DNA from 2 places in the Streptomyces sp. NPDC046821 genome. Region 1 is predicted to be linked to the other one. Evidence: riboswitches for the same ligand, from Rfam matches in the RefSeq annotation. Region 1 holds a riboswitch; the other holds the start of a gene.

Region 1 (6,977 bases):
GGATCCGCAGGCAGCGCTGCGGCGTCAGGTTCCACTCCTTGGCGAGCGGCGTGCCCTCGAACGGGATCAGGAAGTTGACCGGCACCGAGTCCGGGTCGAGCTCACGCAGCGAGTAGGCGACGTCGACCAGGTCCTCGTCGGTCTCGCCCATGCCCGCGATGAGCCCGGAACAGGCGGACAGACCGGCCGCGTGGGCCTTCTGCACGGTGTCGACACGGTCCGCGTACGTGTGCGTCGAGGTGATCTCGCCGTACGTGGACTCGGAGGTGTTGAGGTTGTGGTTGTACGCGTCGGCGCCCGCTCCGCGCAGCCGTTCGGCCTGGCCGTCGGAGAGGAGGCCGAGGCACGCGCACACCTCGACGCCCTCGTTCTGCTCCTTGATCGCGCCGATCGTCTCCGAGACGCGGTCGACGTCGCGGTCCGTCGGGCCGCGCCCGGACGCCACCAGGCAGACGCGCTTCGCGCCGCCCGCGACACCGGCCGCCGCGGCCTTCGACGCCTCTTCGGGCTTCAGCCACGTGTACTTGAGGATCTCGGCCTTGGACCCGAGCCGCTGCGAGCAGTACGAGCAGTCCTCGGGGCACAGGCCGGACTTCAGGTTCACCAGGTAGTTGAGTTTCACCCGGCGCCCGAACCACTGCCGCCGCACCTTGCCGGCGGCGGCCACCACATCGAGGAGTTCGTCGTCGGAAGTCGCCAGAACGGCGAGCGCTTCTTCACGGCTCGGCAGCTCGCGCCGCAGCCCCTTGTCCACCAGCGTGTTCAGCAGGTCCATGGCCTGATCCTGGCCTACGTGCCCTGCTCAGGCCAAGGAGGCTTCGGACAACTCTGCTGCGTTCGGGGTGTGGGTATCGCCACACCCTGGACGGCCGGATATGCGGCTAGTGTCTGTGAACTGCCTACAAAGACGCAGCGCACACGACGCAGCACACCCCACTCGAGAACCGGTCGCGGGGCGGCCGGGCGGAGGGACGGACATGGCGGGATCGCCGTTCGGCTGGATCGACGAGCAGGAACGCGGGCGGCGCGCCGCGGGACTCGTCCGCACGCTGCGCCCCCGCCCGGCCGAGAGTCCCCTTCTCGACCTCGCGAGCAACGACTACCTCGGCCTCACCCGCCACCCCGAGATCACCCAGGGGGCGGCGGACGCGGCGCTGCGCTGGGGCGGCGGCGCCACCGGCTCGCGCCTCGTCACGGGCACCACGCAGCTGCACGCGGAACTGGAGCGCGAGCTCGCCGACTTCTGCGGCTTCGAGTCGGCCCTCGTCCTGTCGTCGGGGTACGCGGCCAATCTCGCCGCCACGACGGCGCTCGCCCCGCACGGCTCCCTGATCGTCTCGGACGCGAGCAACCACGCCTCCCTCATCGACGGCTGCCGGCTCGCGCGCGGCGCGACGCAGGTCGTCCCGCACGCCGACCCCGAGGCCGTACGCAAGGCGCTCGACGGGCATGACGGGCCGGCCGTGGTCGTGTCGGACTCTGTTTTCTCCGTCGACGGGGACATGGCTCCGCTGGCTCAACTCGCCGGAGCGGCAAGGGAGTTCGGGGCCGGGCTGATCATCGACGACGCGCACGGGCTCGGTGTGCTCGGGGACGGCGGCCGGGGCGCGCCGTACGCGGCGGGGCTCGCCGGCGCCGACGACACCGTCGTCACGGTCACCCTCTCCAAGTCGTTCGGCAGCCAGGGCGGCGCTGTGCTCGGCCCCGCCAAGGTGATCGACCACCTCGTGAACACCGCGCGGACGTTCATCTTCGACACCGGCCTCGCGCCCGCGGCGGCCGGGGCCGCGCTCGCCGCCCTGCGCCTGCTGCGCCGCGAACCCGAGCGCGCCGCGCGCGCCCGCGCCGTGGCACGCGGCCTGCACGAACTCCTCACGGCCGAAGGCCTCCAGGCCGTACGCCCGGACGCCGCGGTCGTCTCCGTACGGGCGCCCTCGCCGGACGAGGCCGTGCGGTGGGCGGCGGACTGCCGCGAGGCGGGCCTCGCGGTCGGCTGCTTCCGTCCGCCGTCCGTGCCGGACGGCATCTCGCGGCTGCGGCTGACCGCCCGCGGCGACCTGACCGACGATCAGATCACCGAGGCCGTACGCGTGATCAGCCGCACCGCTCCCGACTCGGCGTTCACCGCAGCAGGCTGAGGAACCCTTCCCAGGCGGAGGGCGAGAACAGCAGGGCGGGCCCGGCCGTGCGCTTGGAGTCGCGCACGGCGAACAGCCCCGCCGTGGGGCCCGAACTCAGGGGCGCCGTCTCGACGCAGTTGTTCATTCCGGTACTGCGACTGCTCCGCCGCCATGGCGCGTCGTGCAGGGCCGTGCTGGGAACCGCGGTGGATGGGGCGTACCGACGTCGTGCGGACATGGTGCCTCCTGACCTGCGTTCACTGTCCGGAGGCGCGGTGCGCTCCGGCGATCCCGGCGATGAAGTCCAACGAGTCCTCGGGCGAAAGAGCGAGATCTTGAAGGGAGTCGAAGGCGTCCGAGTACGCCCTGAGGTCTTCTTTCCGCTCCAGATAGAGGCTACTCGTCAAATGGTCGAGAACTACCACGTCAAGATCAGAAGTGTTCGGAAAAGAGAACACGACGAAAGGCCCGGTCAGTCCGACATGTTCCCCGGCGGAGAACGGCAGGACCTGAATCCGTACGTGCGGCAGCCGCGCCACGGCCGCGAGATGACGCAGCTGCTCCAGCATCACCAGCGGACCGCCCACCCGGCGCCGCAGCACCGCCTCGTCGAGCACCGCGCTGAGCCTGATCGGCGACGCCGAACGCAGCACGTCCTGCCGCGCGATCCGCACCTCGACCAGCGCGTCCAGCTGGCCCTCCGGCAGCCCGTCGACCGCCGCCCGGGTCACCGCGCGCGCATAGTTCGGGGTCTGGAGGAGACCCGGCACGACCGACGTCTCGACGGTCCTGACCCGGCACGCCTGCGACTCCAGGCTGATGAAATCCCGGTACGCGGGCGGCAGAAGACTCCGGTAAGGGTGCCACCAGTCCTGGCCGCCGCTCCCGTCCTCCGACCCGGCCAGCGCGATCAGGAGATCCCGTAAGGACGCGTCCGAGACCTCGAACGCGTCCAGCAGGAGACGGACGTCCGACGCCTTCACGCCGCTGCGTCCCGTCTCGATACGGCTCACCTTCGACTGGTGCCAGCCGACCAGCCGGGCGGCCTCGCCACTGGTGAGCCCCGCGCGGGCGCGCAACCCGCGCAACTCGGCGCCGAGCCTGCGGCGTCGCACCGCCGGACCCTGTCTCATCGCGTCTCCTCGACTGCCCGCCTCACGGACCGGTTCCTCCGGCCCCACGCACCGGCTCCTTCCGGCCCGGCGGATCGATGTTCTGAGCAGACGGTAGAGGAAGCCGGCGACGTACGCCCAAATGCGGTCCGCCGCCCGAGAGTTCACCGCATCGAGCGACAGATATATGCATATCTCCGGGGATCGGCACCAATGGCCCCGCCGGAGTGGCAGTCTGGCGCGAAGCACCGGTCCGGGGGCGCCTCAGGTCATCCGCCATGTGTCGGATTCGGGCCCCGGCACGAAAGGGACGACGTCGCCATGGCAGATCACCAGGAAGCATCCGTCACTCTGCCGAGCGATCCCGCCTCGGTCTCAACGGCCCGCACCTACGTGAGCGACGTACTCGTCGAGTGGGGAATGCCGCGCGAGGCGGAAGCGGCCGACACCGTCCGGCTCATCGTCTCCGAACTCGCCACCAACGCCGTGATGCACACCAGGGGCGAGTCGCCCACCTTCACCGTCGACCTCCATCTGGAGCGTGACGAGCAGCTGCGCATCGGCGTCACCGACAGCCACCCGCGCTTCCCCAAGCGGCTGCCGGCCGCCGTCCAGCAGGACAACGGGCGCGGCATGGTGATCATCCGCTGGCTGGCCGCCGAGTGCGGCGGAAGCCTGTCGGTCACACCCACCGCCGAAGGCGGCAAGACGGTGTGGATCGCCCTGCCCTGGACGGTCCCCGTACCGCAGGCCGGACTACTGCCGTGAGCGGGACTCCAGCTCCTCCTGGGCGCGGATGACCGAGCGCCGCACGAGACGCGGCAGCACCTCCCACAGGCCCGCCAGGACCACGAACGTGCTCGCCGCCGCCGCGATGCCCGCGGTGGGCCCCGCGGCGACCGACACGGCGAGCAGCACCGAACCGGTCAGGGCGAACATCAGCACGGCCAGGCCGGCCCCGGTGAACCACGACGACATCTGGACGAGCAGCGGCTTGGCGTGGTGCCGGAACAGCACCCGGTGCAACGCCGCCGGCGCCGTGAACAGCGCGGCGGCGAGGACGGCGAGCAGCAGCGTCGCGATGTAGGTGGACTGCTGCCACTCCTCGAGCGACGGGAACCGCGCGCTGAACACGATCGTCAGCAGGAAGGCGAACAGGATCTGGACGCCCGTCTGGGTGACCCGCACTTCCTGGAGCAGCTCGGAGAAGTTCCGGTCCGCGCGTTGCAGCGGCGTCTCGTGCCGGTCCTGGCCCGCGTCCGCGGGGCCCGGCTCGCGCTGCGACGGCTCGTCGCCGGGGGGTCGGTCCTGTTCCATACGACCACGAGTACCCCATGGCGCGGATTCAGGCGGCGCGGGGCGGGCGGGGACGGCCTGGACGACTGTCTCCGCCCGCCCCCTTTCGGCGCCCTAGCCGACGCGTCCGTACCAGACGCTGTCCGACCAGATCCGCTCCAGCTTCACCACCTGTCCGGTTCTCGGCGAGTGCCAGATCTTTCCCTTCCCGGCGTAGATGCCGACGTGGTAGACGTACCCGCCCGAATGGAAGAACACTAGGTCACCGCGCTGACGATGCGCGGCGGAGATATGGCGGGTCTTGTTGTACTGCTGTGCGGCGGTGCGTGGCAGGGTTTTGCCCGCCCGCTTGAACGAGTAGGCCGTCAGGCCCGAACAGTCGAAACTGCGTGGCCCCGAGCCGCCCCACACGTAGGGGCTGCCCGCCTTGGAGGCCGCGATCTGGAGTGCCTTCGTCGCCAGTGGTGCCGCGGCCGCTTCGGCCGAGGCTCCCGGGACCATGACGCTGCCACCCGCTACGGCGAGGGTGAGGGCCGAGGCGGTGCCGGCCCGGGTCAGCAGCGACGGGACACGATTGAGCGTGATCATGCGCAACCCTTCGTCAGCCGCCTGTGAAGGATGACCTGTCGGATTCGGGCTGGCGAAGTTGCCCGGCCGCGGTGTGCGGCTTCACCCCAAGGACCGGTCCGGAGAACTGCTCCGGCGGCCCGTCGTGCTCGGGTCCTCCACTCCTGCCGATCCACTTCCGTCGACCTGGCATCCGCGCGGCGGCAGGACTCGGCGTCCGCCCGGACCGCCCCGCCGTGGTGGCGGGGGCTTGTCGTCGCCATGGATCCTCACGCACGAAGAGCGGGAATGCCGACCCGAACCGGCGTTTCGTGAGGGTCCTCACGACTGGCCTGAATGGGTGGACAACACCCTTTTACGCAATTACGTGAAGTTCCCAACGGAGCCCGCACCAGCACCGGAACGCCAGATCTCGCGCTCCGTTCACGCATTCACCGCAAGTCTTGCGGTACCGAAAAAAGGGGCATTTCTACGCCGTACGTGGGTAGCTCTTCTGGCCCGTTTCGGCTAGGGAAACCGGATGCCGTGAACGAGGGCTTCCGACTCGGGGTCAGGAACGACCGTCCTCGTCCCGGACATGCCGTCAAATGACCGGCTCCGGCGGCACGGTGACCCTCTGTGTCCTCCTCTCTCCGTCGAGGATCCGCAGAGCCTGGGCCAGTGTCGTCGCGTGGACCTCGCTCTCGCCGCGCTGGTGCATGACCGTCAGGGCGTCTCTGAGAGCGGTGGCTTTGCCGACCAGGGCCTGCGCGGCCCGGAGTCCGCCGTACGTGTGGCCGCTGAGCGCCGGGTTGATCCGGCCCAGCAGGTCGACCACTTCCAGGTAGCTGTCAAGGAGTTCGCACTCGGCGCGGGTCAGCGCGGGCAGCGGGAGTGGTTCGGGCGGGAGCATCGCGGGCTCACCTGGTGCCGGGGGTGGCGTTGCGGTTCTCGACGACGCGGTCCACGAGCCCGTACTCCACGGCGTCCTGGGCGCGCAGGATCGTGTCCCGCTCGATGTCGGCGCCGACGCGCTCGCGGCTCTGCCCGGTGTGCCGCGCGAGCAGTTCCTCCAGCTGGGCGCGCATACGCACAAGTTCGCGGGCCTGGATCTCCAGGTCGGTCGGCTGGCCCTGCGCGGGCTCGGGCAGTTCGGGCTGGCGCAGCAGCACCCGCGCCCCGGGCAGCACGGCCCGCTTCCCCGGTGTCCCGGCGGCCAACAGCACGGCGGCCGCCGACGAGGCCTGACCCAGGCAGATGGTCTCGATGTCACAGGAGACGAACTGCATCGTGTCGTAGATCGCCGTCATCGCACTGAACGAGCCGCCGGGGGAGTTGATGTACAGCGAGATGTCCCGGTCCGGCGCGGCGTATTCGAGGTGCATGAACTGCGCCATCACGTCGTTCGCCGAGATGTCGTCGACCGGGGTCCCGAGCAGGACGATCCGTTCCTCCAGGAGCTTCCCGTACGGGTCGTAGGTGTGGACCCCGGCCGAGGTGCGCTCGGTGAACTCGGGCAGGACGTGACGGGCGGAAGGTCGGTACATCGTGCGTGCCTCCGTGAGCGCGGAAATCTGTCACTGACGTCTCTCTGTAAAAAATGTACAGGACGTACGGTCTTGCGGGAACCGAAAAAGGGAGCCGGCCACGCGTCCGAGACGCGTGGCCGGCTCCCTTCCTGGTCGGCTTCCGGTGCCGTGCGGGGCGGCCTACCGGCCGTCGCCGTCGCCGTGGTCGTCCTGGCGGGACATGCGCAGCGCCAGGTGCTGCAGAAGGTCGGCGGTCGTGATGTCGGTCCGGCCCGAGTCGTGCACCTCGGCGAGCTCGGAGAACAGGAAGGCGAACGCGCCCACCAGGGAGATCGTCACCGGCATCAGCGCCGCGATGGTCGCCTCGGCCGCCT
Region 2 (6,977 bases), on a different contig from region 1:
CGGGCGACGACTCGTCGAGCGTGGTCAGACAGACCACCGTCTCGTCCGCCGCCAGGGACGACAGGAACTCCTTGACGGGCGCGCCTCCGGAGAGGTTCGGCGCCGTGGCCGTCTCCGGGAGCTGCGGCAGGTCGATGACGTTGAGCCGCAGCAGACGGCCGCTGGAGGTGACCGCTCCGATCTCGCCGCGCGCGGTCGCCGGGACCGCGGAAACGATCACGTCGTGCTTGGTCCGCCGCGCGTCCTCGTCGCCCTCGGGCACGTCGGCGGACGCCGTACGCGCCAGGAGGCCCGTCGAGGACAGCAGGACGCGGCACGGGTCGTCGGCGACCTGGAGCGGCACTGCCGCGACGGCCGTACCGGCCGACTCCAGGAGCACGGTGCGACGATCGGTGCCGAACTTCTTCGCCACCGACGCCAGTTCGGCCGAGACCATCTTGCGAAGCTCGGCGTCCGACTCCAGGATCCCGGTCAGCTCGTCGATCTCGCCGTTGAGCCGGTCGCGCTCCGACTCCAGCTCGATACGGTCGAACCGGGTGAGGCGGCGCAGCGGGGTGTCGAGGATGTACTGCGTCTGGATCTCGCTCAGCGAGAAGCGCTCCATCAGGCGCTCCTTCGCCTGCGCGGAGTTGTCGCTGGAGCGGATGAGGCGGATGACCTCGTCGATGTCCACCAGGGCGACGAGCAGGCCCTCGACCAGGTGCAGCCGGTCCCGCTTCTTCGTACGGCGGAACTCGCTGCGGCGGCGGACGACCTCGAAGCGGTGGTCGAGATAGACCTCCAGAAGCTCCTTGAGGCCGAGCGTGAGGGGCTGGCCGTCGACCAGCGCCACGTTGTTGATGCCGAAGGACTCCTCCATCGGCGTCAGCTTGTAGAGCTGCTCCAGGACGGCCTCCGGCACGAAACCGTTCTTGATCTCGATGACCAGGCGCAGGCCGTGCTGGCGGTCGGTGAGGTCCTTGACGTCGGCGATGCCCTGGAGCTTCTTCGAGCCGACGAGGTCCTTGATCTTCGAGATGACCTTCTCGGGCCCGACCGCGAAGGGCAGCTCGGTGACGACGAGGCCCTTGCGGCGCGCCGTCACGTTCTCCACGGTGACCGTGGAGCGGATCTTGAAGGTGCCGCGGCCCGACTCGTAGGCGTCCTTGATGCCGGACAGGCCGACGATCCGGCCGCCGGTCGGCAGGTCGGGGCCCGGGACGAACTTCATCAGCGTCTCGAGGTCCGCGCCCGGGTGCCGGATGAGGTGCCGGGCGGCGGCGATGACCTCGCCCAGGTTGTGCGGGGGCATGTTCGTCGCCATGCCGACGGCGATGCCGGACGCGCCGTTGACCAGCAGGTTCGGGTAGGCGGCCGGGAGGACCCCGGGCTCCTGCTCCTGGCCGTCGTAGTTCGGCGCGAAGTCGACCGTGTTCTCGTCGATCGACTCCGTCATCAGCGACGTGGCGTCGGCCATCCGGCACTCGGTGTAACGCATGGCGGCCGGCGGGTCGTCGTTGCCCAGGGAGCCGAAGTTCCCGTGGCCGTCGACGAGGGGGAGACGCATCGAGAAGGGCTGGGCGAGGCGCACCAGGGCGTCGTAGATCGACGTGTCACCGTGCGGGTGCAGCTTGCCCATGACCTCGCCGACGACGCGGGCGCACTTCACGTAACCGCGGTCGGGGCGCAGGCCCATCTCGTTCATCTGGTAGACGATGCGCCGGTGTACGGGCTTCATGCCGTCACGGGCGTCCGGCAGGGCCCGGGAGTAGATCACCGAGTAGGCGTACTCCAGGAAGGAGCCCTGCATTTCGTCGACAACGTCGATGTCGAGGATCTTCTCCTCGAAGTCGTCGGGAGGCGGGGTCTTCGTGCTGCGGCGGGCCATCGCTGCTGCGGCTCCTTCACAGATGCTGCCGGGGCATGTACGAGAGTCTGACGCGCACCATTGTGGACCGCCCCACTGACAACGCCGACCGCGACCCGTCCGTACGGCGATCGGCGACCCGTCCGTACGGCGATCGGCGCTCGCTCTCGGCGTACCGCGTGCGGGAACTTCGCCAGGCGTCCGGACGCTTGCATACAGTGGCATTTCCGGATGCAGATATGAATGCGGAACCGGCGGCAGATCCGCGGTTTCCGCGATAGTTCCGCGATCGAAGGGACGTACATGCCCATGGGTCACACGGCCACCGCCGAGGCCGGTTCCAGCGGCCTGAAAGCGACCGAGCACACCCTCGCCAACGGCCTGCGCGTGGTGCTCTCCGAGGACCACCTGACCCCGGTCGCGGCGGTCTGCCTCTGGTACGACGTCGGCTCGCGCCACGAGGTCGAAGGCCGTACGGGCCTGGCGCACCTCTTCGAGCACCTGATGTTCCAGGGCTCGAAGCAGGTCCAGGGGAACGGGCACTTCGAGCTCGTGCAGGGCGCCGGCGGCTCGCTCAACGGGACGACGAGTTTCGAGCGCACCAACTACTTCGAGACCATGCCCGCCCACCAGCTGGAGCTCGCGCTCTGGCTGGAGGCCGACCGCATGGGCTCGCTGCTCGCCGCGCTCGACGACGAGTCGATGGAGAACCAGCGCAACGTCGTCAAGAACGAGCGCCGTCAGCGCTACGACAACGTCCCGTACGGCACCGCGTTCGAGAAGCTGATCGCCCTCGTGTACCCGGAGGGCCACCCGTACCACCACACGCCCATCGGTTCGATGACGGACCTGGACGCGGCCACCCTGGAGGACGCGCGGAACTTCTTCCGCACCTACTACGCGCCCAACAACGCCGTCCTCTCCGTCGTCGGGGACATCGACCCCGAGCAGGCGCTGGCCTGGGTCGACAAGTACTTCGGCTCCATCCCGCGGCACGACGGCAAGCTGCCCCCGCGTGACGGTTCGCTGCCCGAGCGCATCGGTCAGGAGCTGCGCGAGGTCGTCGAGGAGGAGGTCCCGGCGCGTGCGCTGATGGCCGCCTACCGGCTGCCCGCGGACGGCACGCGCGCGTGCGACGCGGCCGACCTGGCGCTCACGGTCCTCGGCGGCGGCGAGTCGTCCCGGATCTACAACCGTCTCGTCCGCCGTGACCAGACCGCCGTCGCCGCCGGCTTCGGCCTGATGCGGCTCTCGGGGGCGCCCTCCGTGGGCTGGCTGGACGTGAAGACGTCCGGTGACGTCGAGGTCCCGGTGATCGAGGCGGCTGTCGACGAGGAGCTGGAGCGGTTCGTCACGGAGGGCCCGACTCCGGAGGAAATGGAGCGCGCCCAGGCCCAGTTGGAGCGAGAGTGGCTCGACCGGCTCGGCACGGTCGCGGGCCGCGCCGACGAACTGTGCAAGTACGCCGTTCTGTTCGGCGACCCGCAGCTCGCCCTGACCGCCGTCCAGCGCGTCCTCGACATCACCGCCGAGGAGGTCCACGAGGTGGCCAAGGCCCATCTGCGCCCCGACAACCGCGCGGTGCTCGTCTACGAACCCACGGCCCCCGAAGAAGCCGACGAAGCCGAAGAAGCAGATGAGATGGCCGACGTGACGGCGGACGCGACCGCAGAAGAGGAGGCGGGCAAGTGACCGAGCTCGCGACCATGGACTTCCACCCGCAGCCCCAGGCCGGCGCGCCCAAGCCGTGGGCGTTCCCCGCCCCCGAGCGCGGCACGCTCGACAACGGCCTGACGGTCCTGCGCTGCCACCGCCCCGGCCAGCAGGTCGTCGCCGTGGAGGTCAATCTCGCCGCCCCCCTGGACGCCGAGCCTGCCGGCCTCGACGGCGTCGCCAACATCATGGCGAGGGCCTTCTCCGAAGGCACCGACAAGCTCGCCGCCGAGGAGTTCGCGGCCGAGCTCGAACGCTGCGGCGCGACCCTGGACGCGTACGTCGACCACCCGGGCGTACGGGTCTCCCTCGAAGTGCCCGTCTCCCGGCTGCCGAAGGCGCTCGGCCTGCTCGCCGACGCCCTCAGGGCGCCCGCGTTCGACGCCAAGGAGATCGCCCGCCTGGTGCGCAACCGGCTCGACGAGATCCCGCACGAGACGGCCAACCCGGCCTACCGCGCCGCCAAGGAGCTCTCCAAGCAGCTCTTCCCGGCCACCGCGCGCGTGTCCCGCCCCCGCAAGGGCACCGAGGAGACGGTCACCCCCATCGACGCGGCAGCCGTGCGCGCGTTCTACGAGCAGCACGTGAGCCCGGCGACGGCGACCGCGGTCGTCGTGGGCGACCTCGCCGGCACCGACCTCGACGCCCTCCTCGCGGAGACGCTCGGCGCCTGGACGGGAGGCCCGGCACAGCCGCGTCCCGTGCCGCCGGTGACCGCCGACGACCGCGGCCGCGTCGTGATCGTCGACCGGCCCGGCGCCGTACAGACGCAGCTGCGCATCGGCCGCGTCGGCTCCGACAAGCACGACCGGGTCTGGCCGGCGCAGGTGCTCGGCACGTACTGCCTGGGCGGCACCCTCACGTCGCGTCTGGACCGGGTCCTGCGCGAGGAGAAGGGCTACACCTACGGCGTGCGCGCGTTCGGCCAGGTGCTGCTCTCGGCGGCGGACGGGACGGGCGCCTCGCTGCTCAGCATCAGCGGTTCCGTGGACACCCCGAACACGGGTCCGGCGCTCGACGACCTGTGGAAGGTTCTCCGTACGCTCGCCGAGGAGGGCCTGACCGACGCCGAACGGGACGTCGCCGTGCAGAACTTGGTGGGCGTTGCCCCGCTCAAGTTCGAGACCGCCGCGGCCGTCGCGGGGACGCTCGCCGACCAGGTCGAGCAGCACCTGCCCGACGACTTCCAGGCGGAGCTGTACCGCCGGCTCGCCGCGACGGGCACCGTGGAGGCCACCGCGGCCGTCGTGAACGCCTTCCCGGCCGACCGCCTGGTGACGGTGCTCGTGGGTGACGCGGCGCAGATCGAGGAGCCCGTCCGGGCGCTCGGCATCGGAGAGGTGACCGTCGTCACCGGCTGACCGAGAGCCGGACCGAGAGTCTGGCCGAGAGTCGGACAACACGGACAACTTGCGGCCCCGGTGGGTGAGATGACCACCGGGGCCCTCGTATGTCCGAATTGGGCCGGTGGTTGCCTGTCTGCCCTGTGTCATGCACAACAAAAGCGCGGTTTTGTTTGTTGATTGAAAGTTGACCCGCTTAGCGTCGGTCCGGCTGTCCGCCAGAAGTACGCCGCGCCCGCGGCACCGGGCAGCCATCGCCGAGTCCCCCAAGGCGCGAGCCGGGGGAGCCGGGGACCCACCGCAGTCCCTGGGGTGAATCGGACGCCCTTCCCGAAGGGTGTCCGTAGGAGACCTTCCTGCTCCGAACCCGTCAGCTAACCCGGTAGGCGAGAAGGAGGGAAAGGATTCAGCGCCCCATGGCGTTCACCCGTGCCACCGGGAAGCACCGTCGCCCGAGCCGGTTCACGCGTACCACCGCGAATGTCGCCGGCGTCGCCGCGATCACCACGACCGGTGTCATCGGAGGCCTCGCCTCCCCCGCCCTCGCCGCCGAGCACACGGCCATGGAGCAGACAGGCCTGACCAAGGCCATCTCCATCGGTGACTCGCTCGCCGAGCAGATCGACGCGCAGGCCGCCGCCCAGCAGCAGGCCGCCGAGGAAGCCGCCGCGAAGGCCAAGGCGGAGGCCGAGGCCGAGGCGGAGGCCGCGCGACAGGCCGAAGAAGCCAAGCGCAAGGCGGAGGCCAAGGCCAAGGCCGAACGCGAGGCCAAGCAGCGCGCCGCCCGCGAGGCCGAGCGCAAGCGCCTGAACACCTACGTCATGCCGATCACCGGCTCGTACGTGTCCACCGGGTACAAGGCCAGCAGTGGACTGTGGTCCTCCGGCAGCCACACCGGCATCGACTTCCACGCGGCCAGCGGTACCTCCGTCCACGCCGTGGGCTCGGGCACGGTCGTCGAGGCCGGCTGGGGCGGCGCCTACGGCAACAACATCGTGATCAAGATGAATGACGGTACGTACACGCAGTACGGTCACCTGTCGTCCATCGGCGTCTCCGTCGGCCAGACCGTCACGCCCGGCCAGCAGATCGGCCTCTCCGGGGCGACCGGCAACACCACGGGCCCGCACCTCCACTTCGAGGCCCGCACGGGCCCCGACTACGGCTCTGACATCGACCCCGTCGCGTACCTGCGCGGCCACGGCGTGAACGTCTGACGCCCGTCCACACTGCCAACGACGAAAGCCCCGGCTCACCGAGCCGGGGCTTTCGACGTTACGAGTCCTACGCGTCCAGGGTGCGGCCTAGACCGTCTCGGGAAGCTCGTCCAGCCCCTCGGCGACAAGCTTGGCCAGGCGGTCGAGCGCGACCTCCGCGCCCTCGGCGTCCGAGGCCAGGGTGATCTCCTCGCCGCCCTCGGCACCCAGGCCGAGCACCGCGAGCATGGAGGCGGCGTTGACGGGGTTGCCGTCGGCCTTGGCGATCGTCACGGGGACGCCGGCCGCCGTGGCCGCGCGGACGAAGATGGAGGCGGGGCGGGCGTGGAGGCCCTCGGTCCAGCCGACGTTGACGCGGCGCTCAGCCATGTGTTGCTGCCCTTCAGGATGCTCACAGTTGTCTAGACCAGTGTCCCACACCGGTGGACGTGACCGCTGTGAGCCCTTCGCGCCGCACGCACGCGCGCGTCGGCCCTCATAGCCTGCCTGCGGCCCGCGCACCCCGCGACCGGTGCGCCACCGCGCGCGTACGCCCGCACATCGCCGGCACCCAGCCCGCACGCCACCGGCGCCCCGAGCCCGCGAACCGCGCCCGCACGCCCCGCCCACACACCCCGCGAACCACTCGCGCCGCACCCCCCACGACTGTCCGTCCCGAGCCGTACGCTTGCCCCATGCAGACCCCGTCGGACCGGCACACGTACCCCGCCCACTGGGAAGCAGACGTGGTGCTGCGCGACGGCGGCACCGCGCGCATCAGGCCCATCACCACCGAGGACGCCGAGCGGCTCACGAACTTCTACGAGCAGGTCTCGGACGAGTCGAAGTACTACCGCTTCTTCGCGCCCTACCCGCGCC

The links. A riboswitch is a leader RNA that binds a small molecule or an ion and turns the genes downstream of it on or off. The one in region 1 is predicted to bind cyclic di-AMP.
Positions count from the first base shown of each region.
Region 2: it holds a riboswitch for cyclic di-AMP, as region 1 does, so the genes downstream of both, ABZ893_RS05810 (M23 family metallopeptidase) here and ABZ893_RS31130 (C40 family peptidase) in region 1, are expected to answer to the same signal.

Region 1 covers NZ_JBEYYB010000017.1:114,450-121,426, reverse strand. Annotated here, with positions in the region: gene bioB (biotin synthase BioB) at 1-775, opposite strand, end outside; gene ABZ893_RS31155 (8-amino-7-oxononanoate synthase) at 978-2,138, shown strand; gene ABZ893_RS31150 (DUF397 domain-containing protein) at 2,122-2,358, opposite strand; gene ABZ893_RS31145 (helix-turn-helix transcriptional regulator) at 2,378-3,253, opposite strand; gene ABZ893_RS31140 (ATP-binding protein) at 3,554-4,000, shown strand; gene ABZ893_RS31135 (DUF6328 family protein) at 3,989-4,549, opposite strand; gene ABZ893_RS31130 (C40 family peptidase) at 4,643-5,116, opposite strand; cyclic di-AMP (ydaO/yuaA leader) riboswitch at 5,120-5,289, opposite strand; gene ABZ893_RS31125 (hypothetical protein) at 5,679-5,987, opposite strand; gene ABZ893_RS31120 (ATP-dependent Clp protease proteolytic subunit) at 5,995-6,621, opposite strand; gene ABZ893_RS31115 (hypothetical protein) at 6,784-6,977, opposite strand, start outside.
Region 2 covers NZ_JBEYYB010000002.1:505,580-512,556, reverse strand. Annotated here, with positions in the region: gene ABZ893_RS05825 (DNA topoisomerase IV subunit A) at 1-1,867, opposite strand, end outside; gene ABZ893_RS05820 (pitrilysin family protein) at 2,156-3,538, shown strand; gene ABZ893_RS05815 (pitrilysin family protein) at 3,535-4,920, shown strand; cyclic di-AMP (ydaO/yuaA leader) riboswitch at 5,148-5,306, shown strand; gene ABZ893_RS05810 (M23 family metallopeptidase) at 5,319-6,119, shown strand; gene ABZ893_RS05805 (HPr family phosphocarrier protein) at 6,207-6,488, opposite strand; gene ABZ893_RS05800 (GNAT family N-acetyltransferase) at 6,794-6,977, shown strand, end outside.